3 regions of the Robertmurraya mesotrionivorans genome follow, and region 3 is predicted to be linked to each of the others. Evidence: riboswitches for the same ligand, from Rfam matches in the RefSeq annotation. Region 3 holds a riboswitch; each other region holds the start of a gene.
What was found. A riboswitch is a leader RNA that binds a small molecule or an ion and turns the genes downstream of it on or off. The one in region 3 is predicted to bind cyclic di-GMP.
Positions count from the first base shown of each region.

Region 1: it holds a riboswitch for cyclic di-GMP, as region 3 does, so the genes downstream of both, ACRX5O_RS23345 (type II secretion system protein) here and ACRX5O_RS15140 (NAD(P)-dependent oxidoreductase) in region 3, are expected to answer to the same signal.
Region 2: it holds a riboswitch for cyclic di-GMP, as region 3 does, so the genes downstream of both, sinI (DNA-binding anti-repressor SinI) here and ACRX5O_RS15140 (NAD(P)-dependent oxidoreductase) in region 3, are expected to answer to the same signal.

Region 1 covers NZ_JBPCCH010000029.1:17,987-28,255, reverse strand. The annotation lists gene ACRX5O_RS23355 (histidine kinase) at 1-1,453, shown strand, start outside; gene ACRX5O_RS23350 (response regulator) at 1,422-2,066, shown strand; cyclic di-GMP riboswitch class II at 2,341-2,424, shown strand; gene ACRX5O_RS23345 (type II secretion system protein) at 2,535-2,936, shown strand; gene ACRX5O_RS23340 (prepilin peptidase) at 3,029-3,781, shown strand; gene ACRX5O_RS23335 (type IV pilus modification PilV family protein) at 3,795-4,184, shown strand; gene ACRX5O_RS23330 (prepilin-type N-terminal cleavage/methylation domain-containing protein) at 4,181-4,594, shown strand; gene ACRX5O_RS23325 (hypothetical protein) at 4,617-5,639, shown strand; gene pilM (type IV pilus biogenesis protein PilM) at 5,667-6,782, shown strand; gene ACRX5O_RS23315 (hypothetical protein) at 6,807-7,361, shown strand; gene ACRX5O_RS23310 (hypothetical protein) at 7,358-8,767, shown strand; gene gspE (type II secretion system ATPase GspE) at 8,902-10,269, shown strand, end outside.
Region 2 covers NZ_JBPCCH010000023.1:17,412-27,680, forward strand. The annotation lists gene ACRX5O_RS21700 (hypothetical protein) at 157-345, opposite strand; gene map (type I methionyl aminopeptidase) at 395-1,147, opposite strand; gene ACRX5O_RS21710 (helix-turn-helix domain-containing protein) at 1,722-2,051, shown strand; gene sinI (DNA-binding anti-repressor SinI) at 2,182-2,316, opposite strand; cyclic di-GMP riboswitch class I at 2,349-2,442, opposite strand; gene ACRX5O_RS21720 (hypothetical protein) at 2,697-2,903, opposite strand; gene ACRX5O_RS21725 (pseudouridine-5'-phosphate glycosidase) at 3,215-4,129, opposite strand; gene ACRX5O_RS21730 (carbohydrate kinase) at 4,144-5,241, opposite strand; gene motB (flagellar motor protein MotB) at 5,728-6,528, opposite strand; gene motA (flagellar motor stator protein MotA) at 6,521-7,315, opposite strand; gene ACRX5O_RS21745 (DnaJ family domain-containing protein) at 7,479-7,853, opposite strand; gene ACRX5O_RS21750 (peroxiredoxin) at 7,922-8,482, opposite strand; gene ACRX5O_RS21755 (hypothetical protein) at 8,625-8,789, shown strand; gene ACRX5O_RS21760 (DNA topoisomerase III) at 9,028-10,269, shown strand, end outside.
Region 3 covers NZ_JBPCCH010000009.1:50,208-60,476, forward strand. The annotation lists gene ACRX5O_RS15110 (LysE/ArgO family amino acid transporter) at 1-28, opposite strand, end outside; gene ACRX5O_RS15115 (hypothetical protein) at 139-267, opposite strand; gene ACRX5O_RS15120 (hypothetical protein) at 395-526, shown strand; gene ACRX5O_RS15125 (helix-turn-helix domain-containing protein) at 594-1,181, opposite strand; gene ACRX5O_RS15130 (sensor domain-containing diguanylate cyclase) at 1,355-2,530, shown strand; gene ACRX5O_RS15135 (cell wall hydrolase) at 2,575-3,171, opposite strand; gene ACRX5O_RS15140 (NAD(P)-dependent oxidoreductase) at 3,481-4,350, opposite strand; cyclic di-GMP riboswitch class I at 4,474-4,561, opposite strand; gene ACRX5O_RS15145 (STAS domain-containing protein) at 4,762-5,589, shown strand; gene ACRX5O_RS15150 (cell wall hydrolase) at 5,618-6,196, opposite strand; gene ACRX5O_RS15155 (YitT family protein) at 6,432-7,265, opposite strand; gene ACRX5O_RS15160 (asparaginase) at 7,262-8,266, opposite strand; gene ACRX5O_RS15165 (helix-turn-helix domain-containing protein) at 8,443-8,793, shown strand; gene ACRX5O_RS15170 (proline dehydrogenase family protein) at 8,827-9,741, opposite strand; gene pruA (L-glutamate gamma-semialdehyde dehydrogenase) at 9,807-10,269, opposite strand, start outside.

The DNA.
Region 1 (10,269 bases), on a different contig from region 3:
ATGTTTAGTATTTATCCCATTACTATTTGATCGCACGATTTTTGAAAATGGCAGTGTCCTTTACTTTATGTTTTTTAATAGCTTTATCTATTTATTCATGCTTCTGATTCCAGTTTCAATAACCTTTGCCCTTTTAAGAAGAAAGCTTTGGGATATTGACCCTTTGCTCAACCGAACTCTTGTATATTCCATTATGCTTTTAGTAGTGATTGGGATTTATGTAGCGGTTGTTTGGTATTTGAGTAATATGTTTAAAACCGATGACCATAATTTTGCCATTTCGATTATTGCAACAAGTATCGTGGCTGTTACCTTTTCTCCTATTAAAGAAAAGGTTCAGCAAATGCTAATTTATAAAATGTATGGGGAGCAGGGTAACCCATACTTTGTTCTTGCCTTGCTCGGGAAAAAAATTCAAGAGCTTCAAACACCAGAGCAAGTGTTAGACCAAGTCGTACAAACGCTAAAGGAAATCTTGCGACTGCCATATGCTTCGATTCAATTGCTCCAGAACAACGAGGAAATTATTCTTGCTCAATACGGAGAGAGGCAACCAGAGGTTCGGCGATTACCCATTATGTATCGTGGGGTCATGATTGGGTGTTTACTAGTTGCTCCTAGGTCCCCTGGAGAAGCGTTTACGAAAGCAGATGAAAAGCTTTGGGAAGTGTTGATTCAGCAGCTTGGTCCACTGTTACAAGATTTAAAAGCTACAGAGGATGTAAAAGCACTGAACCGTGTGCTGCAGACATCACGAGAGAGATTAGTATTAGCTAGAGAGGAAGAAAGGCATTTTTTACGAAGAAATTTACACGATGACCTAGCTCCGAGACTTGCTGCACTGGCGTATACTGCAGCCGCTGCAGAGGATCTCGTTGAAAAAGATCCACAAACCGTGAAAACATTATTAGCAGAACACCAAAGAATGATTCTTGGAACAGTAGATGATATTCGAAGACTGGTTTATGACTTAAGGCCAGCAGCGATTGACGAGCTAGGTTTAGTGGCTGCTGTTAAACAGCGGATTGAGGAGGTATCCTCGATTGGAAAAACAAATAAGGCTTCACCTTCCTTCTCGTATGAGCTTCCTGAAAAGTTAGAGGGTATTCCTCCCGCAGTGGAAGTGGCTGTTTTCAGGATTATTTCCGAAGGGGTCGTGAATGTGGTAAGGCATGCACAGGCAAACCATGCGAGTGTATCACTTATGGAGTTGGAGGATCGGTTGGTTATAGAGATATGTGATGATGGAATAGGGTTTATTGAAAAGAAAGAAGCAAGAACGATAGGGGGGCTTGGTGTTCCATCTATGAAAGAACGGGCAGCAGAGCTAGGCGGAGAACTAACCATAGAACGGATGATAGAGGGTGGAACAAGAATCTTAGCTTGGATCCCTCTCATAAAAGAGAAAGAGGGGGAAAGGTATGAAAACGATACGAGTGCTATTAGCAGATGATCACCCGTTCTTTCTGTACGGAGTATCTACGTACTTAAAAACGGTACCTGAAATAGAAATTGTTGGCGAGGCTAACTCGGGTGAGGATGTAGTCAACCAAGCCAAGCAGCTGAATCCGGATGTTATTTTAATGGATATTCGAATGCCAGGGATGAACGGAATTGAGGCGACAAAGAAAATTAAGCAATCCAATCCCGAGACCAATATATTAATTTTTACGATGTTTAAGGATGATCAATCGGTTTTTACCGCGATGAGGATGGGGGCAAAAGGGTATATTTTAAAGGATGCAGGGAAGGAAGAAATTATCCGAGCGATAAAAACAATTGCAGCTGGTGAAGCGATTTTTAGTGCCGAGATTGCTGCTAAAATGGTTCACTATTTTTCCTCTACAAGACCGGCTGCGAGTGAACAGCTCTTTCCTGAACTAACCAGTCGGGAGCGTGAAGTACTCTATTTAATTGCCGATGGAGCAACCAATAAAGAAATTGCCGAGCACCTCAACATCTCGAACAAAACCGTATCTAACTATGTAACCAATATCCTGAACAAACTCCAGGTGTCGAGCCGAGAAGAAGCGATTCAGATTGTTAATATTTCGAATATGGAATAGTAGTAAGGGCGGTCTTTTATAGATGGCCTTTTTCGTTCTCGTAGGTAAATGGAACTAAATTTGTTTAATGTATGTTAAATGTTTACGATATTATATTTTGAAATTGATTTTTTAGAAAGTGTTTTTTGAAACACTTGTAAGGCTAGGTTTAATGATGGATGGAGCAATTTTTAAATATAATATTTCTAGTTATAAATTTACAAAAATCCTCTTTTAATTTCATTTTTTTTAATATAGAATAACTAGTACATAAGTAATGTTTATCACATTACGTTAACAAATAGGGCGCGACGAAATATGACTTGTACATGGGCACCTGAGTCATATCGAGCGATTGGTGCAACCGACCTATACAACTACATTCTTACCGAATGAGCTGTATAGGTTTTTTTATTTTCAGATTTTAAAAGTCCGAGAACGACTTTTGAAATATACAAACTAAAAAACTATTAAGGGGGACCTTTCTTCATGTTAAAATCATTAAAGAAGAAAATGAAAGACCAAGCTGGTCTAACACTAATTGAACTGTTAGTTGTAATTGTTATTTTGGGGATTATTGCTGCTGTGGCGATACCGATGGTGATGAGTAATAAGGATGATGCGGCTAAGAGTACTAATGCACAAAATCTAACAATATTACAAGATGCTGTTAATAGATATACAACCCTTAATGATGGACCTCCAGCTAGTTTAGATACTTTGTTATTAGCTGAGAGTGGCAATTCTAATATTGGGGGACCTTTTTTAGATTCAAAGCCATCGATTAAAACATTTACAGATTGTTCAGGTAATTTTGAGTTAAATGGTAGTAAAAAGGTAGTTATTACTGCTACGACCTCAGGCGATAAAACTGCCGCTTGTACTCAATAAATATTATAAATGGCTGCTGCGTCTCCATAGATAGCGGCAGCTTTATTTTTTTTATTATCTCAAACAGTTATTAAAGAAAAGGAGATTACAAGATGCTCATAGTTGATGTCCTAGTAATAATTATATCCTTACTGTTCGGTAGCTTCTTTAACGTAGTAGCAATCCGTCTCTTAAAAAGAGAATCTATCTCCTACCCACCATCCCACTGTACCTACTGTAACCACAGGCTGGGTTTCTTTGACTTATTTCCTCTATTTAGTTACCTACTCCTAAAGGGCCGTTGTCGTTATTGTAAAGAAAAAATATCTCCTCTATATCCATTAGGAGAAGGTATGACTGCCATTATTTTTTTCCTTGTGTACAAGAAAATCAATCTTACACCAGAGTTAATACCTGCAATCCTTTTATCAACTTTATTAATTCTGTCTGTACTAACCGACATTCGCGAAAAGTTAATTTTAGACGTAATTACATTACCTAGTATAGTGGTGTTAATAATTACAAGATTCTTCATTGGTGAGGAGCCACTCCTAACTTATTTAATCGGTGGAGCTGTAGGCTTTGGTTTACTGTTATTATTGGCGGTTGTCAGCAAAGGCGGAATGGGTGGCGGTGACATTAAGCTATATGCAGCCATTGGAATGGTACTTGGCCCAGCACTTACTGTAATGAGCTTGGTTTTAGCTTCGTTTGTAGGAGCAGTTGTGGGACTACTATTAATCTCTTTGAAAATAGTTAAAAGAAAAGAACCGATTGCCTTTGGGCCATCGATTATGATTGGAACATTAGTGGCTTATCTGTACGGGGAAGAAATTTGGACTTGGTACAGCTCATTACTCCTATAAGGGGCAGATAAAAATGAACAACGAAAAGGGAGTAACTTTAATTGAATTATTGATCTCTGTCGTTATTGCTGGAATGGTAATTGTGCCTTTGCTCCTAATTATGACAGGTTCCTTTACTAGGACGGTAGAGCAAGGTGAAGATACGCAATTGAATTATTATGGTCAACAGATCATGGAGACTATCCGTGAAAAAGGGTACAAAAGTGGAGTTTCTCCTACACAATATTATTGCAAAGACGATCAAGGATGTGTCTCCACTACCATTGCAAACCATGATGCAAAAGTTACATTAACAGAGAAAACGGTTAGGTATAGTGCGATTGATTTTACTGAAATAACGGCAAAAGTAGTATCAAATGACTCTTCAAGTATAGAACTTGTCACGGTGGTGAAAAAGCAGTGAGAAATGAAAAAGGTGTAACACTAATTGAATTACTCATTGTCATTTTAATTATGGTAAGTATCTCAGCACTTGCCTTTTCACTGTTTAGCTATGGGACAAAAATGGAACGAGCAGTAGCAAAGGAAAATGAACTACAGAGAGAGGCGCGTTTCATTATGGAAACCATCTCAAATACTGTTAGAGATGGACAGGAGATTAGTAGTAAGATTGTTTATTCTAATGGTGAAATTAAGTTAGTATCGGGCACAGTATTATCTAAAAACGTAAAAAGCTATACAGTAACTGAACAGCTAGTAGAAGGTGGAACGAAAAAACGGTACAAAGTGACACTGGTATTAGAAAAAGATGAACACGAGTATAAGGTATCAACAGAAGTCTTTAATGACGCGCAAAAAAGAGTAAGGTATTGAGTGGTCGATGAGGGGGATTAACATGATTCAAAGATTAAAAGGAAATGAATCAGGGGCAGCGTTAATGATTGTCCTCTTTATTGTTGTCCTAGTTAGTATCGTAGGAACAGCCATGTTATCGACCACTACTTATGGCCTTCAAAATGTGGTTAAAACAACAAAGGAACAAGAGGAGTTTTATCGGGCTGAAGGTGCGATTGAAATTGTCTTGGCTGAAATGAGTAATTATAAAAATGCTAGTACAGGTAGTAGTGGACCTTTTGCATATTTGAAAGAAGTAACTGGTACACGTTCATATAATATCGGCGGGAAAGATGTGATAGTAGATATTGTGTTACCAAATAACTTCAGTATATTAACACCATCTGCTACAACCAAAAGTGTAAATGTCACGCTAGAAGCAAGGTATAAAGATAATTCAGTCCTAATTAGAAGAGTAGGTCTAAACATTGATTACTCTGCCAACCCACTTACAGAAACGAAAAATGCTTATAACATTTATAACTACAATTCTTTCTTAGGGGCTAATAAAGGTACTTACGATCAGACGAAATTTGGACCAATAACGATTTTAAATTACGATACAGTTGTTAGCTCATTAGCTAGTGGAAGCACAATAGATTCTATTGATAAACATGACCTCGATAGTGATATGGAGTATACATTTCCTAGTGGTGTTACTAGAATTCAAACAATTCGACTTAGTGGAAATAACACAAAGATAATAATCCCAAATGATGCGATCGTTTACGTTAAAGAGATCGACCTTAAAGGTAGTGGCCAAAACACCCAAATAGTGGTTAATGGTGCATTAATAGTTGATGAGTTATACCACGGTGGTAGTTCCATTTTAGAGGTGAATAGCGGATTAATAGTAAGAAATGCACATGCTGATTCCAATGCATTCGTTATTAATGGCGAGGCAAAAGGAATAAGCTGTACGCTACTTCCCGTTGCCTGCCAACAAATAAATGGTACTCAAACGAAAAATCAGTATACATCAACCATTCAACCAGCGTCTTTAAATTTCTCAACCAACCGCTAAAAATCAACATCAGAAAGAAGGTGCAGCATGTTCAATTTCAAGAAAAACGATACATTCTCTGGCATAGACTTTCGCGATCAGTATATAACAACTGCGAAGGTGCAAATCCAAAACAACAAACCTGTTTTACTTGATATAGATGTGATAGATACAAAGATTCCTATAATAGAAAATTCAAGAATGGCCGATATAAATGGTATAGCTGACTTGTTGAAGGAGAAGGTATTGGACAAGCCGGTTCATCTTGCTTTTCCGACACAAAACATTATTGTGAGAAGAATTACCTCTCTTCCTGATTTAAAGGAGGAAGAGCTCGCGAAGCTTCTTCAATATCAAGTCGGGGAAAGTATCCATCTTCCTTTTGAAAAATCGATTTATGACTTTGTGAAGATAGGGACGATTAAGGTGGAGCCAGAGGAGCAGAAGGATATTGAGAATCTGACAGCTGAGGAGTTTGCTTCTGCAGCAAGAGAAAAGGCTACCGATAAAGCGGATATTCTGTTTTTTGCTACGTCTCTACCGTTATCTGAGGATTTTTTAGAAGTGAGTATTCAGGCAGGTTTGAAGCCATTAAGCGCGGAAATTCGTGGAACGGCTTTACAGCGACTGATCTCACACACAAACCCGGACTGGCTAATTGAAACAGAGATGGTTGTGGATCTTTCTAAAGAGTCTATTGATATCCATATTTTCGCCAATGAAACCATTGCCTTCTCGAGAACAATGACGGTGGGAACGACGGAATCCGAACAGGAAGACTTGTTTTCAACAAGTGATGTGTTGCCATTTGATGGATTTGTAGATAGTAAAGCGGAAGCAGCTGCGTCCGTTGAGGAGACAGCCTTTAATGAAGAAACGTATATTAACGATGTGGTTACGGAAATAGAGAAGGCACAGAACTTCTTTCGCTACTCCTTAAGCAAAGGGAATGGTGATTTTCAACGAGTAATCATCACTGGTAAAAATGCTTGCCAGTTCGTTTCTGTATTATCTGAGAGGCTCGAAGTAGAAGTGGCTGATATTGATTTTTCTAAGATTGTTACAAACGATTTTCATAAAAAAGAGCTACTGAACTCAACCAGTGTTGCGATTGGACTAGCTCTTAAAGGAAATGAAACAGTTAAGAAGAAGTGGAAAAAGTAATGGTGGTAGATTGGGGAGATCGTAGTGAATATTAGCATAGATTTATTGCCACAGGAGAGGAGAAACAGGCTAAATAGGTTGCCATTTTTACTTGGTGCAGCAGGCTTGTTTCTTGTTATCTCCGCATTACTCATTATTGTATTTATTTTGGGAAAAAGTTCAATTCATGAGCTTGACGAGAAAATTGCAACGAATACCCAGGCGAGAGATACGATGTTAGCGGAGATTACGAGCCGCAGAACAGGTGTGACAGAATATAATTTCGTAGATAAATATAATACGATTCATGGATTTTTAAATGGAATTTATAAAAATCCAATCACCATAAAAGAAGATTTGTACAAGCTTCTTCCCGAAGGTGGTTCTGTCTCGAACTATAATTTTGAAAATACGGGCGTGCTGTCTATGACGATTCTCTTTTCATCTAAAGATTCCGCTGCTACCTATCTTCAGCAGTTGTTGGAGGCTGATTATGTGATAGAAGCAAAGGTGACAAGTATTAGTTTAAATACAGAGAAAAATTTGTACGAAGCGTATTTTGAGGCAACTGTTGTGACGTTAGAAGGTGATCAGCAATGAAATTAGAGAGCTTGCTAAAGGAAAAGATTTTAATCACTGCAACGGCTATACTGGTCGCATTTAGTGGAATCTTCTACTCCGCCTTCGTACGACCACTTGCTGCAGAAAAAACGGAAAAAGAAGCAAACCTACAAAGAATAAAAGCTGATGCTAGCAGTTATGAAAAGGTGCTTCAATCGTTAGAACCACAAACGATGACCGAAGCGGAAAAACAGGAACTAATCGAAGGAATTCCTGGACGTCCGAATATAGAGCAGGTAATTAAAGATATTGAAAAAACAGAAGGGGAAACAGGAACTTCCGTTTCTTCTATCTCTTTCCAAACAGAATCGGAAGAAGAAGCTCAAGCTGAAGCAGCAACTTCTACAGAAGGAACCGTAGATCAGGATCAGTGGAGTAAAGTATTCCCTGAATCAATCTACAAGCTTCTTGAAGAAAGAGTAAGTGAAGTGAAGGAGTTTACCGTTTCTTATATCGATGTGCAAATCTCCTTGAACGGCAGTGAAGAAGACATCAATGTATTCGTCGATAAGCTTGAAAAGATGGCGAGAGTTTTCCATATTCAGAATGTCATGTACTCGTTGAATTCTGAAAAAGGTAATATGGACGCAACCGTATCTGCTCGAGTGTTTTATTGTGAAGCTTTCCAAGCGATCATTGAAAAGGCTACGGTTGCGAAGGTAGCTGCTGCTAAGTCAGAGGAAAAGACAGAAGAATCGGTGGAAGAGGCACAAGCAGAGGAAAAGGTAATCCGCTACGACACGGATATCGTGGTGGATAGCTCCTCAATCAAAGTAACAATGGACACTCCTCCTGTGGAAGGCGAGGGGAAGGGATTCTATCTAGTTCAAACAGGAGCTTATACAGCCGATAAATACTTATATATTCAAGTGGATAACATCCTTTCGAAGGGAATCGACCCGCGCGTGTCGGACAGCTCGATTAGCCTAATTTTTTCATCGATTAGTCATGACATGGCATCAGCTGCCGAAAAAGCAAAAGCGATTAATTCATTGGGATTTGAAACTTATATTATGCCCTTGAAAATTAATTTAACTACTGAAGAAAATGACTGGCTACTGCCCGTGGCTCAGCAAGCATTAGCTAGCATTACGTCTGCCACTACTAAGGGGATTGCAGAAAATACTCTAGAAGTAACGAGTGAATTAAAGGGGCAGGTTTCTAGTGCATTAGAGGCGTATGATCAAGAAGTAACTGAGCATATGGAGTCGATTGATGATAATCGAAAAAGTCAGCTAGATAAGACGGTGACGATTTTAAAAGATATTGAAGAGATCTTGGCAAGTTATGAAAGTGAACCTGATGTGAAAAAGCTCTGGAAAATCGATGGGTTGCTTATTGATTACACTCTAAATTTGAATGGGAATATGCAGAACAATCGCTAAAGAAGTGAGGTCGCTGATATATTCGGAAACTCGCTGATAAGTTCTTCAAAGTCGCCGATATATTTAAAAACTCGCTGATAAGTCCCATAAACGCGCTGATATAATTAAAAACCAATAAAAAGGAGAGCAACAGAATGGCACTTAAGCGAAAGCGTATAGGCGATTTGCTTATTGAAACGAATGTAATTACAGAAGAGCAATTAATGGATGCCCTGCTTCAGCAAAAGAGTTCTGGTTTGCGTCTCGGTGATCAGTTAGTTGCGATGAATATCGTAGATGAAGACACGATTATTCAAGTGCTGGAATTCCAGCTCGGCATTAAAAAGGTGAATTTGTATGAGCTTGAGATTGATCGAAAGCTCATTAATATTATAGATGAAGAATTAGCGAGAAAGTACCAGCTGCTTCCTCTTAAAAAGACAAATGATAAATTGCTAGTGGCGATGGTCGATCCACTCGATTATTTTGCGATTGATGATCTTCGGTTGAGCACCGGCTTCAGGATTGAGCCTGCGATAGCAAAAAGGCATGAAATTCAGGTAGCGTTAAATCGTTATTATGGTATGCAAAAATCCATTGATAAAATGCTTGAGGACATGCCGTTAAATGAAGATGACGAAGGCTTTTTAGAAGCACAGCAGTCAGATGATTCTCCAGTCGCAAAAATGGTCAATCAGCTTTTAAGTCAGGCGCTTCAAGTCGGGGCAAGTGATATCCATATTGACCCGCATGAGCATGAAACCTTAATCAGACTGCGTGTTGACGGAGTCCTGCGAACAGAGCGTACCCTTCCGAAAAATATGAACAATGTTCTTGTCTCAAGAATCAAGATTATGTCGAAGTTGAACATCGCTGAAAAGCGCCTTCCGCAAGATGGACGTTTTAAAATGGACATTGATATGAGAAATATTGACCTTCGTGTATCGATTCTTCCAACTGTTTTTGGAGAAAAGGTTGTTATGCGTTTGTTGGATACGGGAAACGTGGTGCTGGGGATTGAAAAGCTTGGTTTTTCTGAGAGAAATGAAGCAAACTTCCGAAAAATGATTAGCAATGCATACGGAATTATTCTTGTTACCGGTCCTACAGGGTCAGGGAAGTCGACAACCCTTTACACCGCTTTGCAAAAGCTGAATACCGAGGAAGTGAATATCATCACGGTTGAGGATCCGGTTGAATATCAGATTCGTGGAATTAATCAGGTTCAGGTCAAGGCGAATATTGGTATGACGTTTGCGGCTGGTCTTCGTTCCATCCTCAGACAGGACCCGGATATTATCATGCTTGGTGAGATTCGTGATACAGAAACAGCGGAAATTGCTTTACGATCAGCACTCACAGGTCACTTGGTGTTAAGTACGCTTCATACAAATGACTCTGTTTCTGCGGTTAGTCGTCTAATGGATATGGGCATTGAGCCCTTTCTAGTGTCTTCGGCTGTGACGGGGGTTGTTGCGCAGCGTTTGGTTCGGAAAGTTTGTAAAAACTGTGCGAGTCCGTAT
Region 2 (10,269 bases), on a different contig from region 3:
CTGGTTTTCTAGTGACGTCTGTCGTTGCTTGTGACGATGCACCAGGAGAAGATGAGATTGGCGATGGCGAAGTACAAGATGAGGAATAATGGTTTTTAAAAGCAATAGGGAACAGCACTAGTTGACGTGTTGTTCCCTAATTTTAATTCTTGCTAATTACACACCCATCTTACGGCGTTGATTGCTCACCTTTTTGGTTTGCTGGCTTTTCATTTTCTTTGTTGTCGCAGGACCGTTGGCGCTAGCTTTTCCTCCTGCTTGCTGATTTTTCTTTTTTTCTAGTTGTTGCTTAATCGCATCTTGTAAGCTAATTTTCTTTTTTTCTGTTTCATGGTTTTCTGTCATGGGTCTTCCTCCATCTTGCTTCATATAGTTTTGTGTTGATATTGATTGATTATTCACCTTGATCCGTTAGAATGATCGGACCATTCTTCGTGATGGCAATGGTGTGCTCAAATTGAGCTGAGTTTTTTCCATCCACGGTACGAGCTGTCCAACCATTGGAATCCATCTTTGTTTCGTAGCTTCCGACATTAACCATCGGTTCGATCGTAAATACCATTCCCTCTTTTATGCGAGGACCTTTGCCCGGTAGTCCAAAGTGCGGAACATCCGGCTTTTCATGAATGGAGGGGCCAATTCCATGACCAATAAAGTTTCTTACGACCGAGAATCCCTCTCCTTCCACGTAGGTTTGGATCGCATGTCCGATATCTCCGATTCGATTTCCTACGATGGCTGCTTCAATTCCTTTGTATAAGCTAGTTTTTGTTACCTCTACAAGGCGGTTTGTTTCTTCAGAAGCTTCTCCGACGATATACGTCCACGCAGAGTCTGCTAAGGCGCTATTCACATTGACAACCATATCTATGGTGACAATGTCCCCTGTATTTAGAGGTTCTTTTCTTGGAAAGCCGTGGCAAATCTCATCATTAATACTAGCACATGTTGCGTACTCGTAACCTCTATAACCTTTTTGCTGAGCAATTGCACCATGCTGCGCTAAATATTTATCAACAAACTGGTCAATTTCCCAAGTTGTTATTCCTGGTTTGATCATTTTTTTAATTTCTTTATGACAAGCAGCCAGAAGCTCCCCGGCTTTTTTCATGGCCTCAATTTCACGAGGTGATTTTAAAACAATCATTTATCTCACTTCCCCAAATCCCAATAATGTATAGTCTTTATTGTACTCTCTATCGGTCTATATTAGCAAAGCATTCCTATGTCTAATTTTGTTAGATATCCGCAAACAATAGTCAATCAAACGTTTGATTGAATTCCCTTCCCCCCTTTAAAAACAACAAAATCCAAAAAAGAATTTGTCGAACAAAAAAAATAGGTTTCACCCACCCCAATCCCGGGTATAAAAGGGTGACAGACACCCTTCGTGGACAAAATGGGCCATTCTGTCTTTTTGTGGTGTCTATCACCGTTCGTGGACAGATTGGGTGGTTTTGTCCATCTGGGGTGGACAATGGAAATTTTTTAGTTACGCCCACAATTATCACTTTCAATACGAATTGTATTGTGTATAATGCTACATAGAAGCATTAAAAGTTGTTAATCAGCTTTTAATCACTAGAACCGTATTAACCATCCATTTGTGACTAACTAAAGAAATTTTAAGAACGAAATCTACTATTTTCGTTCTGAATATGGAACTAACCAAATTTTTTTGCTATTATGAATTCATACAGAGAGATAGGTGAGTGATCTAGATGATTGGAGATCGTGTTAAAAAACTTCGTCTTGAAAAGAAAATGTCCATGTCTGAGCTAGCTGAACAAGCTGGTGTCGCTAAATCATACTTAAGTTCATTAGAGAGAAATTTACAAACGAATCCATCTATCCAATTTCTCGAGAAAATTTCAGCTGTCCTTCATGTACCAGTTGACCATCTTATACACGAGCACCCCAATAAAGACGAACTAGACTCTGACTGGATGAAGCTTGTGAAAGAGGCTATGAACTCCGGGGTTTCAAAGGATCAGTTTAAAGAATTTCTTGAGTTTAATAAATGGAGAAGTAATCAATCAAATAATAACTAATGCAAAAAGACAAAATCCAGGTGATTTTGTCTTTTTTTCCAAAATAAAAAGCATTCCCATATGGTCCGACCCAAATAGAAATACTCTCATTCTATGTATGAAACAACATGCTAAGTAAGCCAGTTTCTTTTTACCCTCTAATTTCCTTCTCACCTAAAAATCTTCTAATCTCATCTTTCTCTAGGCCTAACTTTTTTGCCTCAATGATCAACATCATCCACTCATAATCTAGCTCTTCTAACGTAACGTCACTCGTTTCCAACATCCCTCAATCTCCCCCTAAAATACGATCGTATTCCAGGCAGTCCAGCCGTCTTAGCAAAAAACTTCTAACTACCTTAGACCTGCGACTTTGCGTCCCCTCTTTTCAGAAGGTTTGCCTTTTTCTGTATTCTCGTACCCCATGTGATTCACTTATCAATCATTTTACTACTCGATTTTAGTAAATTGTGTAAAAATTTGTCACATACTTTTAAAATTTCCCAACTTTTTACTTACACTATTCGACACAGACCTCCATAAAGAACAATTTAGCACCAAAGGTCACATACATTTTTTAACATTTGTAAGATCAAGCACAAAAATCATAAGCCTTCATGTCACCCACTGTCGAAATCATTTTTAAAATTTTCTGACTTCTACCAATTAAGTCTTTATTCCTAGTTTTTGATTCTCATATGCTTTTAATTTTCTTTGGATAGGAATGATATTTACATGTACCCTTTCAAGTGTAACTGCATCAAAAAAAGGTAACTTTGTTAGATTATGACCACATATAGGACAGATCCATTCCCCTGCTTCCGAACTGCTGTATGAAGGGCGATAACATTTGTCACAGTTCTTTCGGTACATTCCCGCCACCTACTATTCTAATAGTTTTCGTTTCTTATTCTATTAAATTCCGTTCTATATAAAGAATAATTTACTTTTATTTTAGACGGTAGTGCTTTTAAACTAAACACCCTAAACGGACCATTTTTTCGTTATAATGAACAGTTTCCTTCAGTTTTCATCTCCTTTCTCCTTATTTCTCACTTTTATAATTTTTTTAAGAACAAATTGTTCGTTGTAGTGTACATATTCGGAGTTTGTAAATCTAGTACTATTTTTATGCAAAAAAAAAGGAATCAGTCCTTATGAGACTGACTCCACAAAAATATTTTTTAAGATAGAGTGTTAAGTTGAACAGCTATTTTTGATCCAACCTCAGCATTATTCTTAACCAAGGCAATATTTGCTTCCAAGCTTCTTCCTTCTGTTAATTCTTTTACCTTTGATAAAAGGAATGGAGTAACATTTTTACCCGCAATCTCATTTTCCTTTGCTTCTTTTAATGCCGATTCAATCACACCGTTGATAAATTCCTCTTCAAGAGCATCTGTTTCTGGGATTGGGTTGGCAATAACCACTCCACCCTTCAATCCTAACTCCCACTTTGTACGAATCATGCTTGCTGCTTCCTTTTCATTTTCCACTTGAACGTTTACTTGGAAGGGACTTGTTCTTGTATAAAAAGCGGGAAGTACATCGGTACCAAAGCCAACGACTGGCACCCCATGCGTTTCTAAATACTCTAGTGTTAAACCAATATCAAGAATAGATTTCGCCCCTGCACACACAACAGCAACATTGGTTTGAGCGAGTTCTTGAAGATCAGCTGAAACATCCATCGTTACTTCTGCTTCACGGTGAACTCCACCAATACCACCTGTTACAAACACTTCAATTCCAGCAAGCTCTGCACAGATCATCGTTGCCGCTACCGTTGTTGCTCCATTTTTCTTCGTCGCAACTAGGTACGGTAGATCTCTACGGCTCGCCTTTTCAATGTCCTTTCGTGTAGCAAGCATTTCTAACTCTTCATCTGATAAGCCTATTTTTATTTTGCCATCTAAAATAGCAATCGTGGCTGGTACCGCACCATTTTTACGAATAATGTCCTCTACTTCCTTAGCCGTTTGTACATTTTGTGGGTACGGCATTCCGTGAGAGATGATGGTTGACTCTAATGCCACTACTGGTACATTATTTTTTTTCGCTTCTAAAACTTCTTGTGAGTATTCTAAATATTTTTCCATGTTTGTTTTCTCCCTTAGTGGAAATTATGTTGAAAAGCTTCTTGTAGCTGTTGATTATTTAATGACGGGTTAACCGTTTCCTCCGTTGCTAAAGTAAGCATTGAACATGCCATACCAATTTTGCAGGCATCTTCCGTTTTTAAGTCACGTAAATAGGCATAGACAATTCCTGCAACCAGTGCATCTCCTGCACCCGTTACATCAACAACATCAACCTTTGGCGGTAACAATACACCTGCTTCATTCGCCTTTGTAAAGTAAATAAGTCCTTTGTCTCCGCGAGAAATGACCACTCTTTCAACGCCTTTTTTCATAATTGCTTCTGCAGCTTTAAAAAAGTCACCTTCGTCTTTAATTGGTGTCCCAGCTAACGCCTCTGCTTCGTCCTTATTTGCTATAAGCCAAGCCACACCATCAAGATTTTGTGGCAACTTCTTAATTTTAGGAGCTGAAACAGGAGTAATCACGAGGGGAATCGCTTCTTCTCTACATCGATCAATCACTTTTGCGAGCACGTCAGAAGGAAAGTTTGTATCAATCATGACAAGCTCTGTTGATGCAAGAAAACCCCAGCGCTTTTCAACAAACTCTAAATCAACACGATCATATATGCCCATATCTGCTAAAGCAACCGCCATTTCCCCATCCACATCCAAAACAGCCGTATACGTTCCCGTTGCTTCATTAGGAAGAATTTTTGAAGGCTCTATATCGACATAAGACCTTGTATAGTCTAGTAGCCATTTTCCTTCATGATCATCACCTACAACGCTCATAAGAGAAACATCTAATCCTAGTCTTCCCAAGTTTTCAGCAATGTTCCTTGCAACCCCTCCGCAAGAATTACTAGTACTAGCAGGATTGGATGTTCCTAACTGAAGCTTATCGATCGCTTGCATTTTCCTATCAACATTGGCTCCACCTATACAGATCACCTGTTTTTTATTAGGTAATACATACGCCCGACCTAATAGTTTTCCTTGCTTTGTAAGAGAAGAAATATAACCAGCAACAGCCGAACGAGACAAGCCCGTCCTTTCCGCCAACTCATTTTGAGATATAAATGGATCTCTTTTAATCAACCCAAGTATTGTTGCTTCCTTATCACTCATAATTCACCTCGTATCACATTAGACATTTGTCTTTATTATAAACTTTTGTCCATTTGTTTTCCACCCTTATTATTCTCATTAATTGGAAAAATATTTCATGATTTTAACTGGATCGAACTAACCTTTATATTGATTGTTGTCAATTGTTAAATTTGTATATTTTTTGAATTTTATTTGCCATGTTTATGAATAAACACTATAATTAAAGTAGATTCAACCATGTGTGAAGGAGGTATTTCCATGACCGTTGTTCACATCTTGAATTTTACCATTCCAATTGCATGCATACTCTTTGCTGGCATTTTAATGGATCGAATGTGTAAACCGGAAGTACCACAACCTGATAATAACAACGATTAGTTTTTGTGTTTTGCGTTTATTGTAAGCGCTTCCTAATGAATAATCCCTTGTATCTCTTTTTGGCCACTCTTTGGAGTGGTCCTTTTTTATTTTTAAAAATAGAAAAAGACTGAACCTATCATAGGCTCAGTCCGCAGTTCTTGGTAAAATTAAAATTTCTACCCGACGATTTTTCGCTTTTCCAGCGGCATCTTCATTTGAAGCAATAGGTTGGAATTCTCCGTATCCCTTTGCGCTAAACCAACTTGGATCAAGCTTGTCGTTTTCGAGTAAGATTTTCATAAAGTTAATGGCACGCATTACGCTTAGCTCCCAGTTAGATGAGAACTGTGCATTTTTAATCGGAACATTATCTGTATGTCCACTGATAATAACACTTCGAGCTGGATCCATAACGAGTAAATCTGAGATTTCTCTAACAATGGTTAAATCTTGGGTTCTCACCGAGTCACTGCCCGATTCAAATAAAACATTGTCTCGTATCGTTACGTGTAATCCGTCATCTTCGAGAGTTGTTTCAAGTTTGTCCTCTAACCCTTTGCTCGTTATATACTCGTTTACCTTTGCTTGAATGGCTTGGAGCTCAACCTGTTCCGCTTGTTCTGCTAGCTGCTGCTTTTGCTCTTCTGTCATCCCTTGTGATTGAGCTTGAGATTGTTCTGTATTTTCAGAGTCATTTTGCTGCTCGTCTGGTGCAGTTGCTCCTTCTTCAGGAATCGGGCTTGGAAACTCAAATATTCCCGTTCCACTCGTAAATTCAGCATTAAACACTTCTGCCATCGCTTGAAACTTTTTCGCATCCAGCGAACTCATTGAGAATAATACGATAAACAAAGCAAGTAGGAGAGTTAAAAGGTCAGCGTAAGGAATTAACCAAGATTCGTCAACATGCTCCTCATGATGATGCTTCTTATGGCGCTTACTCATTTGCCGCTTCTCCTGTCGCAGCTAAGAACTTCTTCTTTTCACTACCAGGTAGGTAAGAAGCTAGCTTTGTTTCAATAACTCGAGGAGCTTCCCCTTCTAGAATGGATAGAATCCCCTCTACCATCATTTGTTTAATCTTCACTTCTTGCTTAGACTTACGCTTCAATTTGTTTGCAAATGGATGCCATAATACATAACCGGTAAAAATACCTAATAGGGTGGCAATGAATGCAGCACTTATCGCGTGACCTAGACCCTCAATATCATTCATGTATCCAAGGGCAGCAATCAAACCTACTACCGCACCAAGTACCCCAAGGGTCGGAGCGTACGTACCTGCTTGTGTAAAGATAAGTGCACCAGATTGATGTCTTTCTTCCATCGCTTCAATTTCTTCCGATAGCACGTCGCGAATATAGTCGGCACTTTGTCCGTCAACAGCAAGTGATAATCCATTTTTCAAGAAATCATCGTCGATTTCATTCGTTTTTGACTCTAGAGCTAATAGCCCCTCTTTACGAGCTAGCTGCGCCCAATCAGAAAACATTTTAATTAAATCAGCTGGGTTTGGTAGCTTGTCTTCTTTAAAAAGCTTTCCGAAAAGATTTGGTACTCTTTTGATTTCACTTGTTGGGAATGCGATTGTTACGGCCCCTGCCGTTCCTAACAAGATAATTAAAATTGCCGCTGGATTCACAAGCTGCACTGGGCTAACGCCTTTAAAGAACATCCCCACTAATACAGCCACGACCCCTACGACAACACCTATTACCGACGTTTTATCCATACTACATTCTCCTGTCTTTTCCTGAGTATCTTCGTGATAGAAGTCCTATTTCTATCAACCTACTACTATTTATTTCGGCTATATAGGTCATTTTTTTAAGAGAATATGTAAAAAAAATATGTCGGAAGGTGTAACAAAAAATGCCCAAGAGTTTCCTTAGGCATTAAAATAACTTATTATTTATTTTTTGCTCATAATTTTTAAAAATAGAAGAGTTTGTATTCACGCGACGTTTGGATAACATACTGTTATAACGCAGAACCTTTTCATTTAATTTTTTCTGGAGACCAAGTCTTTGATCATCGTCATCACAGGATTTTAACAGAGATTCTATAGACATCATTTCCTGCCTGAGTGCATGTTCTTCCGGAGAATATCCCGCATTTTTCAACACGGTATATGCCATACGAAGTTCCTCGGGAATGGCAGATAAATCATCGAGCTTTAACGGTTTCCCGTAGCCAGGTAAATGATCGAATTCTCCATTTTCTATCGCCTTACGAATGCGTTCCTCTGAAATACTTTGAGAAAAATCCATGAACACCCCTCCTTCCCTTATTATATCTTGTATAGTGGAAAGCGAGGGAGTTTTCCATCATTTGTTTTTTAACTTTGATCAGGCATCCAGTTTGCTGGGACACCTTTACCGGTTTCCTTTGCGTGCTGAAGGGCCTGCATAAGCCTTACATGTTCATAAAGGTTTCGTCCGACTTCTCTCGGATAGACGAGCTTAGCGACGATGATTTGTTCAGGATTTATAAAAAAAGAGGCTCTAAAAGCAGCACCTGCTTTCTCATCCAATACTCGATACGATTTGGAGATCGCATGAGTTCTGTCACTCAACATAGGGTAGTAGACATTTTGTAAAGAGGGAGTGGTTTCTCGAAACACTTTATGTGAATAGATGCTATCTGTGCTGATAGCCAAAATCTCCACATTCATCGCCTGAAAATATGGGTAAACAGCAGCGACCGCTGCTAGTTCTGTCTCTCAGACGGGTGTAAAGTCACTTGGATAGAAAAATAATAGAAGCCATTTCCCTTTATATTGCTCAAGTTCAAATGTTTTGATTTCTCCATTTACAAATCCACTTGTCGAGAATTTTGGAGCTTGATCGTCTCGAGTCGCGTAAAATGGCTGTTGTTCATTTTGAGATTCATTAGTCACTTGGATCCCCCTCCCTTTTTAAAAATTTACAACCCATTACTTTCTATAAATATGCATGAACCTTCTGAACTGTCCTGTTTCTTTTCTACATAGAAGGGAATTTTTCCGGAAAAGCTAATTTTGAGGAAAGGAGTGTGGAAAAATGGGTCGCGGAAAAGATTTTGAGCATAAGAAAAAGGGACATCCAGGGAAGTTTCCTGAGGGAACTCTTGTTGAAAAACATACAAAGGACGCAATTGGCGATGAGGAATTTCTTGTCGTACGTGAAGCGTTTAAAAACCGAGTGGAAACTCGAGACATCGAATAGACCTTGCAATCGCAAGGTCTTTCTTATTTGTCCAGCTCCATCGCCCAACCCCTCGAGGGAATAATTAAAAGCCATTATTCCTAGGTCATAAGCCAAATCTCTCCAGAAGGCAGGCCTTCCTGCGTGATTCGTCTTATGCTTGTCGGGGCTAAACGGGCGCTTGCGCTTTTCTTATTCCCTTTTTCTTTCGTTTTCCTGTATACTTATCCCGAGCAAATGGAAATTCGGAGGATAAATAATGAAATCACTCGTACTTGCTGAAAAGCCAAGCGTAGCTAGAGAAATTGCGCGTGTTCTTGGCTGTACACAAACACATAAAAGCTATATTGAAGGGCCAAAGTATATTGTCACTTGGGCGCTTGGACATTTAATTGAGTTGAAGATGCCTGAGCACTATGATACGAAATACAAGCAATGGAATTTAGAAGACTTGCCGATCATCCCTGATAAGATGGGGCTTAAGGTTATGAAACAAACCTCTCACCAGTATAAAGCGATAGAGTCTCTTGCCAAGCGAAAAGACGTGAAGGAGTGCATTATAGCAACCGACGCGGGACGTGAAGGGGAGCTTGTTGCGCGCTGGATTTTAGAAAAAATCCGCTGGAATAAACCGATTAAACGTTTGTGGATCTCATCCCATACGGATCGTTCGATTAAAGAAGGATTTGCTATGCTCCGTCCTGGAAGTGAGTATGAGAATTTATATGCATCGGCGGTTTGTCGAGCTGAAGCCGATTGGTTAATTGGACTTAATGTAACTCGTGCTTTAACCACAAAATATAAGGACCCTCTCTCTGCAGGTCGAGTGCAAACTCCAACACTTGCGTTAGTAATGGAGCGCGAAAAAGCCATTCAGACATTTAAGCCACAGGAATACTGGACGATTTCCGCCCAAATTGGACCTTTAAAGGCAGATTGGGAGGAAAATGGTGAAAAGCGAATTTTCTCCAAGGACAAAGCAGATAGTATTTTAGCAAAAGGCAAAGGACAAAAAGCGGTCGTTCAGTCGATCAATCGTACCGCAAAGTCTGAACAACAGCCTCTGCCCTATGATTTAACGGAGCTTCAACGTGATGCCAACAAGCGCTTTGGCTTTTCAGCGAAAAAGACATCGAGCGTTCTGCAAAAATTGTATGAGCAGCACAAGCTCGTAACTTACCCTCGTACGGATTCTCGTTACCTTACGACCGATATGGAAGCTACCATGCTCGATCGAGTCGAAGCGATTGCTGGAGGCTATAAGGAAGAAGTACGCAGCATTCTTGCTAACAAGGGTAAGGTAGTCGCAAAACGTGTGTTTAATAATGAGAAAGTAACAGACCACCATGCCATTATCCCTACAGAAGAGCGTTTATTTCTTCGTGATTTAGAGTCAGATGAACGAAAGCTCTACGATTTAATTGTGAAGCGGTTCCTTGCTCTTTTTTACCCTGCCTATCAGTACGAAACCATTCGTGCCGTATTTGATGTAAACGGGGAG
Region 3 (10,269 bases):
TAAAACCATGAATAATTGCTTCAAACATGAAAACTCCTCCTGCTGCTATTTCTTATAGTTTATAAGAAATAGTTGGATGAGTCTCTACTAATTGCAAAAGTCGAATTCCTAGAATAACGGAATTCGACTTTTCTATTTTTACTTATTCACATTCTTCAATGCCTTCAACGCTTTTCTTTCCAACCCATTTTCAGACGAAAATTCTACATCCGCTTTAGGTAAAGCATTTTTATTATTCTTAAATTGCTTATCCTTATTTTTCACCATCTTGTCACCTTCCTTATCTTTGATTGGGAATACGGTTTTAGTTTACTTATTTTTTCTTGACGTATTCTCTTTTGAATAGAAGTAAAAACTTTGTACAAAATATCTTTGTTTAAAGGGAGGTGTTACTATGCCAAATCGAAATGATAACAAGACCAGAAAGATTGAGTCTGAAAGTGCAAAACGAGGAATGTCGCAAGAGGAATACGCTGCAGAATTAACAAGTAATAAAATGAAGAGTCAGCAGAAAAAGCAAAAGTAAAACAAAAAGGCAGGAGTTAGGTTCCTGCCTTTTTGCATTATTATAACTTATTAAGCTTGAATTACTTTCAGATTTTTTCTTTCACCCATAAACCGTCGCGCGTACAATAAGCAAATAATTTCCCACGAGATATTCTTGGTATTCGTATTTCTGCATTTTGTTCCGGATATAATTTTACGAACAAGATTCTATCAAAAGAAACACAGGCAAGAAAGGAAATATAATGGTCCTTACTCATTTCGTGTTGTATGGTAATGTAATAGTCATTTTCAATTTCTTCGATCTTTAACTCATGTGCGTCATCTTCTGGTCTAGCCACTAATGGTTCTATTTTTCTGCCGCAACACGAAACTTCCAATTGTCCTGTACTGTTCATAACGTTCCCGCAATTTGAACACACATAAAATTTAATATGTTTCATATTTCCCACGTTTGGCAAGCTAGGATTTAAATCGCCAGTTAATATATTTTCAATTTTTACACCGAAAAGATTTGATAAATCTTCAAGCAATGACACATCCGGGCAACCTAATCCACGCTCCCACTTCGAGATGGTTTTGTCACTAATATTTAAGGCATCAGCAACCTCTTTTTGAGTCATTTCTTTTTCTGTGCGAAGGGTTAAAAGCAACCTTCCTACTTTTGTACAATCCATTTGATTCACCTCATCTATAAGAATAATTTCAAGCAGAAGAGTTATCAATAAACGCTCCGTAGAGTAAAGATCCCCCGTCTTCAACCTATTTACTTAAAATACAATCAGAAAGCTTTTTTCAAGCTCCTGTATCTATTTGGGATCCGAATGCTTTTTCTGCTAAAAATTATGAAATTCAAACGCTTCATGGTATTTTCTACGGAATCATGTTGGCCATGATTCTTTACAATAGCTTTTTATTTCTCTCTTTAAGAGAAAAAAGTTATTTGTATTATATTTTATTCATTATTGGATTTACCCTGATGCAGTCTATCTGGGATGGATTTGCGTTTCAATGGCTTTGGGAAGATTATCCTTGGTGGACGTTAAGGTCGAATTCCTTTTTTATCGTTTGGACATCGCTATTCTCTTTGCAGTTTGCGAAGCACTTTCTTCAGCTAAAAACAAACGCACCATTATTATACAAAGTAGTAGTTAATACTTTTATTTTTTTTTGTGCCGTAGCCCTCGTACTTCCTTTTGTACTTAACTTTAGAACGGCAACGATGGTTAGTACGATTATTACGACAATAGCTGTCATTTTCATTTTGGCAATCGCTTTGAAGGTGAGATTCACTTCTAGAGAATCAAAATATTTCGTTGCTGCATGGGCACTTTTACTCGTGGGTGTTTTATTAAATATATGCGCTGCTTATCAGCTTTTACCTTTAAATGCAGTGACGTTGTATGCACCGAAAATAGGGGTTTTAGTAGAAGTAATGGTCCTTTCACTAGGATTAGCTGATAAAATAAAACGCATTACTTTAGAAAAAGAACAAGAAACTAGAAACGTTCAAACTTTTAAGCAATCAGCTATGTATGACCATTTAACCAACTTACTAAATTGTAAGTATTATTTAGAATCATCTCAAGAAACACTGTCTCTTGCCAAAGGTTCCAATCAACCTGTATCACTTATGTTAATAGATATTGATCACTTTAAAAATATTAATGATACGTATGGTCATACCATCGGAGATCAAGCCATTGTATTTGTTGCTAATCAAATTCAAAAAGTTTGTAAGAACTACGGGATCGTCGGTCGATACGGCGGAGAGGAATTTATTGTCTTTTTAAACCAATTAGATCATCATAACGCTTCACAAATCGCCGAGGAACTAATTGAGCTTCATCGTATAGTTCCTTTTATGTTAGAAAACGGTCATTCCATATATTTAACGCTTAGTATCGGGTTATGTAGCAATGATTTTCAAGAGTATAAGAATGTGAATGAAATGATTTTGCATGCTGATCATTCGCTGTATTATGTAAAGAATAACGGTAGAGATCAAGTGGCTATTTATGGGTAGTAACTATATGTATGCAAGAGGGTACAATCCCCTCTTGCCATTTTTTATTTTGCAAATCTATGGTTTCCAATCGTAATCGTTGTTTCACGAGAGAACACCCAGTTACTTGCCGCTGTTTGTGGATTATAAAAATATAATGAACCTTGTCCCTGTCCTTGGAACGCTAACGCCTCGTCAACTGCACGCTTTGATTCTTCATCTGACGCTTGGTTAATGGTTCCATTTTGAACCGGTGTAAACGCATAATAACCTTGGTCGATTTGATAAATAACTTCACTTACTGTGTTAGGAAAATCTGGGTGGTTCACACGATTTAAAATAACTGTCGCAACAGCTACTTTCCCCGCATAAGATTCCCCTTTAGCTTCCGCACTTACGAGTCTCGCTAATAGATCCTTATCAGCTGTTGACAAAGTAGTTGCCGGAATCACTAGCTTTTCACCTGGATATAAAAGTGATGTCGTTTTGTTATTCTGCTTCATTAACTTTAGAACAGAAACACCATACTTAGAACCAATATTCCAGAACGTGTCTCCTTTTTGTACCACATGTGTTTGAGTAGCAGCATCTGCTGCTGTTCCGAATCCAACCAATGTAAATGATAGAGTTGAGATCACTAGTAATTTTTTTAGCATTTTCATAGCTTGTACCTCCAATTGCTGTTTTCTCGAACAACTAGTAGATTACCAGATGTAACATACCGTTTCATGAACCAATTTTTCCCTACAACTAGTTAATTTTTCCAACAGTAATGGTATCAACGTTTCACAAGCTTTGAAAAGGGTCAAATTTCCAGCATATTTTATTCGTTTTTTTCTTGATTAGGGTGGTATTACAAACATATTACTGAATTATGACAAGCTTTTTTGTAAAAAAACCACCTGACCCACTCAATTTTGACCTCTAATTTACCTCCAAAAAATTAAAAAAGTAGAGCCGACTGACTCTACCTAATTAATATCCTTTAGTACCTTCATGATGGCTGCCCAATCTAAGTCTCCCCAGCCTTTTTCGATCGCATAACTGTAGTGAGATTGTGCGAGGGTTGCAATTGGCAACTCCGTTGATACCTCATTTGCTGCATCAATCATTAAATTCACATCCTTTAACCCTAGCTTCAGCTTAAAGCCAGCAGGATCAAACTGTTCATTTATAATCATTTTTCCATAAGTATTATAAACTGGAGATGCAAACAGGGAATTAATAATTTCTAAAAACTGCTTTGGTTCAACTCCGTGCTTCTCCACCATTACGAATATTTCTGATAAGGATTCTAACATGGATACAAGTAAGAAGTTATTTCCCAGCTTAGCCACATTCGATAAATACCCTTGATCACCAACAGTGAAAACATCTTGTCCTAACATTTTCAGGATAGGTATGACTTTCTTTCTTGCCTCTTCTGGACCTGCAACAATAAAGCGTAAAGCAGCGGCTGCAGCTGCCTCAGGGCGACCTAAAACGGTGGAAGAAACAAAATGTTGACGGGCATTTTCATGGTCAGCCGTTAGTGTCTTTGCCAAATGCACGCTGATGGTGCTGATAGACACATGAATGCCACCTGGCAGTAACCCAGCAAGTATTCCTTCATCTCCAAACACGACATTCTCTACAGCTGTATCGTCGGAAAGTATGGTAAAGACGATGTCCGTATGACCGGCTGCTTCAGCTGGAGTATTTGCTATAAAGGCTCCTTTTTTGGCTAATTCTTGGCATTTGCTTTTCGTCCGATTGTATACCACTAATTCATAGCCATTTTTCAAAAGATTTTCTGCCATCGGTAACCCCATACTGCCCAAGCCGATAAATCCAACCTTCAATGTCATCACTCCTTATTTTAAAAATTTATTTCTTTTTGTAATGTGAAAGGTGTATGGTCCAAACTTTTTTTGAAATACAGAAAAGACCTACACCCAAAGGGATATAGGTCTTCCGATTATTCCCTTGGCAACTCAGCCATCATAGTTCCTTTAGAACCTTAGATCTGTAGCTTTGCGTCCCCACCTTTCAATGAGTTTGCCTTTTTCAATTATATTTTTTATTTTAGCAAACCCATTATAGAAGATTTGTCGAAATCAGTCGACAACTATGATAAAAGTCACTGTTTTCTATCCCAAATCCTTCTTTTTCCCTATTAAATATCTCATTATTATTTTTATCTTAAAAACATGTTTATCAAATACATTTTATGGGTATTAGTTTTTGGGGAATTGTAAAAGGGGGAACATCTCATGGAATATACATATCAAGCTTCTTTTGACTTAAAACACTTTATTGAAGAAAATAAAGATAAATTTAAGAACTCACTTCTTCTAGAGGCTGTAAATGTAAAAGGTCGGATTGATGAAATACTAAGAATCGGTAATATCAACTTAGTTTCGAATGCTCAAAAGCTAGTTATCGACATTATCGATGGCAATGAGGATGAACTGAAAGCTTTTGCCAAGCAAGAGGGAATTGTATGGGCTACCCATTCAATTGAATTATCCTTCAAACTTGAATGGGTTCAAGCGACACGACGTACACTTTGGAAGTTTATTCAATCGTTTAACACTCTTTCCAACAAATATGCGTTAGATGACTTCTTTCAGCTCGAGCTACAAATCAATAATCGAGTTGACCAGTTTCTGAACACTTTCTTTATCAGTTATTCAAAATACAAAGATTCTCTTATTGTTGCACAAAGACAACTAGTTGAAAATCTATCAGTACCTATTATTCCAATCACTTCTTCTGTATGTATTTTACCTTTAATTGGGACGGTAGACTCCTTCCGAACTGCAATTCTAGAAGAAAAGGTTCTAACAGAGATTGGAAGACTTCGCATGCAAACGTTAATCATTGATTTATCAGGAATTGGCGATATGGAACCTGATGTTATCGACCATCTTATGAAAATTATCGACGGCACTTCCATGATGGGTTGCCACTCGATTATCACCGGTTTACGTGCCGAAGTTGTGAAAAAAATGATTCATTTAGATGTTTCAGCCTTCTATAAGAAGACAAAAACATTAGGAACATTGCAACAAGCATTAAAGCAATATTTTGTTCAGTAAAAAACCAGGGAAGTTTATTCCCTGGTTTCTAAATCGCAAATCGATGGTTACCAATCGTTTCTGTCACTTGTCTTGATAAAATCCATGTATCCGTTGCAATTTCCGGATTATAAAAATATATGGCCTCTGTATCATTCTCCTTGTCAACCAAAGCTTCTTCTACAGCTTCCATTGATTTCTCATCCGCCGGCTTGTTAATCTCACCATTTTGAACAGGGGAAAATGCATACGTACCAGATACCTGCTCGTATACAACTTCTTTGACAGTATCAGGGAATTCCTCATGCTCTACACGGTTAATAATAACCTCTGCAACTGCCACTTTCCCTTCGTACGGCTCACCTTTTGCCTCCGCGGATACAAGTCGAGCCATCAATTCCTTTTCCTGATCTGTAACATCAATTTCCTTTTCATATAATGTTGGAAATTTATCATGATTTTCTTTCATTAATTCAAGAGCAGAATTGTCAGTTTTACTTACTACTTTCCAAGATGTTTCTCCACTTTTCACTGAAAGAGTTTGTTCAGCTGCGCTCGAAGTAGTTTCGAACCCAACCAATGTGAACGATAGAGTAGAGAGAACAAGTAGTTTCTTTAGAATGTTCATAAAAAATACCTCCTTGCTTTCGATAACAAGAAGGTTACCAGATGTAATATACCCGTGCATGTTCCAATTATTGGACAAATAATTTTTGTTGACACAATATATTGATAGACCGGGCTTTAACCGCCCTTATGATGGGTGGAATTACCAGGTTTATTTAAGAAACAAATGATTGCTTTTTCCTTTATTACATATATTTCAGGAATGTAACATGGGATTTATTTACCTAAACAATACTCTAAAATCCATTTCCGACGACTTCGCTCATATTATGTACGCTAATAAAAGCTCGTTTGTCGATTTCATTAATATATTTTTTCAGTGAATGAAACTCGCTTCGTTTTAGCACGATCGTTATGACTTCCTTTTGCTCATTGCTAAAAACACCTTTTGCTTCATGCACGGTGGCGCTACGGCCTAGATTTTCAATAATAAAGTTCTTTATTAAATCACATTTATAGCTAATTATGACAACTTCCTTAGTTAAACTAAACTGTTGAATCAAATAATCGATAACGACGCCTCTTAACACAATTCCAAATAGTGCATATAACCCATTTTCCACACCAAAGGCAACAATCGACAGTAGCACGATGATCATATCGGAAAACAACACAGCTTTACCTATATCAATCGAAAAATATTTATTTAATATCATGCCGATAAGGTCCATTCCTCCGGTTGAAGCTCCCTCTTTCATCACGATGACCAATCCAAGTGCAGCAATTAATACGCCGACCATGAGTTGAATCAGCTTGTCTTCACTTAGGGGATTATCCATTGGAGCAACTTCCCCAAACAACCAAACCATAAACGATAACATAAAGCTGGAGTAAATGGTCTTTAAACCAAAGCTAAAACCGAGAAACATGAATCCTAATCCAAACAACACCACATTAAAACATAACATTAATAAACCAATCGAAACGTTTGGAAAAAAGTGATGCATCACAATGGTCAAACCACCTAAACCTCCGGCAGCAAATTGATTAGGTGCTAGAAAAAAGTGAATATTTATCGCTACTAAGGCAATCCCTACATGTAAAATAAATAAATGATAGGCTTGTCTCACTCTTCTTGACCCCATTCAACGGATAGATCATACGAAATCGGTGTTTCCATCATTTCTTTCACCTGAGACAGATCGTCCGTTTGACCTAAGGCCCACATTAGCTTCGGTACGATTGCTTCTTTATTCATATCTCCGGAGACGATCACATTGTACTGACTTACTTTCCGTCCGACTTCATATAAATACAGGTCTCCACCTTCTTCTAAACACTGCGTAGAGATGAGAACCGCAACACCTGCTTCCGTTAGTTCTTTTATCTTTGGCAACAAGCTTCGATCTTCGAAAGGAACCCCACCGTTTCCATAGCTTTCGATAATAATTCCCTTATACAACCCTTTTAAACAATCAAAAATTTCAGGCTTCGTACCAGGATGTAAGGTAAGAACGAACACATCTGGGCAAAGACTAACGTCTAGCTTTAATGACTGTATCGTTTGCTCTGGTCGCCAGTAATACGTTACCTTGTTCTCTCTTACCTGAGCTACGTAAGGATGATTAATACTTTCGAACGCATCAAAGCTTTTCGTTCTCATTTTCACCGCTCTTGTCCCAATGATCACTCGTCCATCAAACACGACATAAACTCCACCAACGTTTTCACAAGCAAAGCAGATGGCGTCGTTGAGATTTTTAATCGCATCTGTTCTTTTGAAACTAATCGGAACTTGAGACCCTGTTACTACAACAGGTTTATTTAAGCCCTGTAGCATATAGGATAAAGCAGAGGATGTATACCCGAGTGTATCAGTTCCATGCGTAATAACAAATCCATCATATTGATCGTAGTTATCTGCAATTTTAGACGCCATTTCAATCCAGTGCTCCGGCTGCATATTCGTGCTGTCTCTATTCATTAAAATCTCACAAGTCACATCAGCAGCTAAAGATACATCCGAAGAATAGCTTAAAAGGTCCACTGGGGCTAGTCCTGGAACCAAACCGTCCTTTCCCTCTAACGATGCAATGGTCCCACCAGTTGCGAGCAGTAATATTTTTTTCATGGTTTCTCTTCTCCTCTACGTATATGTACGCGATTTGCAATTTATTATAAGCTTATTATAATTAAATCATTAAATAAAGCAATATATGTTTTCAATTCGCGCACATTTTTGTATTCTTGTCATTACTAACATGCTATAATGAACAAAACAATCAGTCATTGGAGGAAGAATGAACCGTGTTATCTCGATTAGTAACTTTGAGGAAAAGTAGAAAGTGGTCGATGCAGGAAACGGCAGATCGTCTAGAAATCGCAAAAAGTACATACGCGGGATATGAGTATGGTTATAGAGAGCCATCTTTGCAGGCGTTGTCTGATATCGCCGATTTATTTGAAACAAGTGTGGACCATATTCTTGGACGAAGTGAGCAATCGTTAGAGTTAACCAAATTAATTGAAGAGGAATCAATCTCACTAACACTTGACGGAGTATCATTATCAAAGGAAGAACTTATTGATTTTATCGCTTTTACACGTATAAAAAGGGAGATTTCAACAAAGGAACCTTACATCAAAAAAGAAGCCTGAATCCAACATTCACGCTTCTCTTCTTATTACACTTTATTTAAAAAAGAATCCTTTAAAAGCAAAGGCAATGTTTTGCGGTCTTTCTGCCAAACGACGCATAAAGTAGCCGAACCAGTCATCCCCAAACGGAACATACACACGAACTTTGTAGCCTTCTTTTACGAGACTTTGCTGAAGTTCGTTACGAAAACCGTATAGAAATTGGAATTCAAATTGAGTGGTAGGAATGTTTTCTTGTTTGGTAAATTCCTTCACCTTCGAAATGATGTTGTGGTCATGGCTGGCAATTGCAGTGTAGCTTCCACTTTTCAAATGCTCTTTAATGATCGCTATATAGTTCTTGTCCACGTCAGTCTTGTCCTGATAAGCTACTTCTGCAGGCTCTTTGTATGCTCCTTTAACAAGGCGAAGAGGAACTCCCGCTAATTCTTTCACGTCTTGTTCAGATCGATACAAATACGCTTGAATAACCGTTCCCACATTGTCATACTCTTTGCGTAATTCCTTTAAAATATCTAATGTAATTTGAGTACGTGTTGAATCCTCCATGTCAATACGAACGAAGTTGTTGTATTGTTTTGCTGTGGAGACGATTTTTCTCATATTGTCTAAGCAAAATTGCTTATCGATGTCTAAGCCTAATTGTGTCATTTTTACTGAGAGATTGCCATCTACTTTCGCAGATGCCATTGCATGTAACGTACGAACACAATAATTAGTTGCTTCACTAGCTTCTGCTTTGTTCGATACAAACTCACCAAGATGATCCAGTGTGGCAACGATTCCATTTTTGTTTAACTTTTTTACCGCTGCAATCGCTGTTTCAATCGTTTCTCCAGCAACAACCTGACTAGCACCAAAGCGAAGGCCCCATTTCCGAGCAGCTTTGTTCATCGACTTGTTTTGCGACACTTTTAAAAAGAAATTTTTTGAAATCGCCTCTATCATTCTCTTTCTCCCCCATAAACCCTGAGGCTGCACATATGGTTCGTGCAGCCCAAGATAAAATTCAATTAGAACATTTCAGAAGTTGTTTTCGCTTGCATGTGTAATACCAGGTAGTCTGGTCCTCCTGCTTTTGAGTCAGTACCCGACATATTGAATCCACCAAATGGTTGGTAACCAACTATGGCTCCTGTACACGTACGGTTGAAGTAAAGATTTCCTACGTGGAACTCTTTTCTCGCTCTTTCGATATGGGCACGGTTATTAGAAATAAGAGCCCCTGTTAAACCGTAGTCTGTGTTATTTGCAATCTCCATCATATGGTCGAAGTCACGAGCTTTACAGAACGCCACTACAGGTCCAAAAATCTCTTCTTGCATCAGACGGTCCTTTTCCTTAACATCCGCTACAATGGTTGGCTCGATGAAGTATCCTTTCGAATCATCACCATTTCCACCAGCAACAATGCGACCTTCTTCTTTTCCTACTGCAATATAGCTCATAATTTTATCGTAAGCTGCTTTATCGATT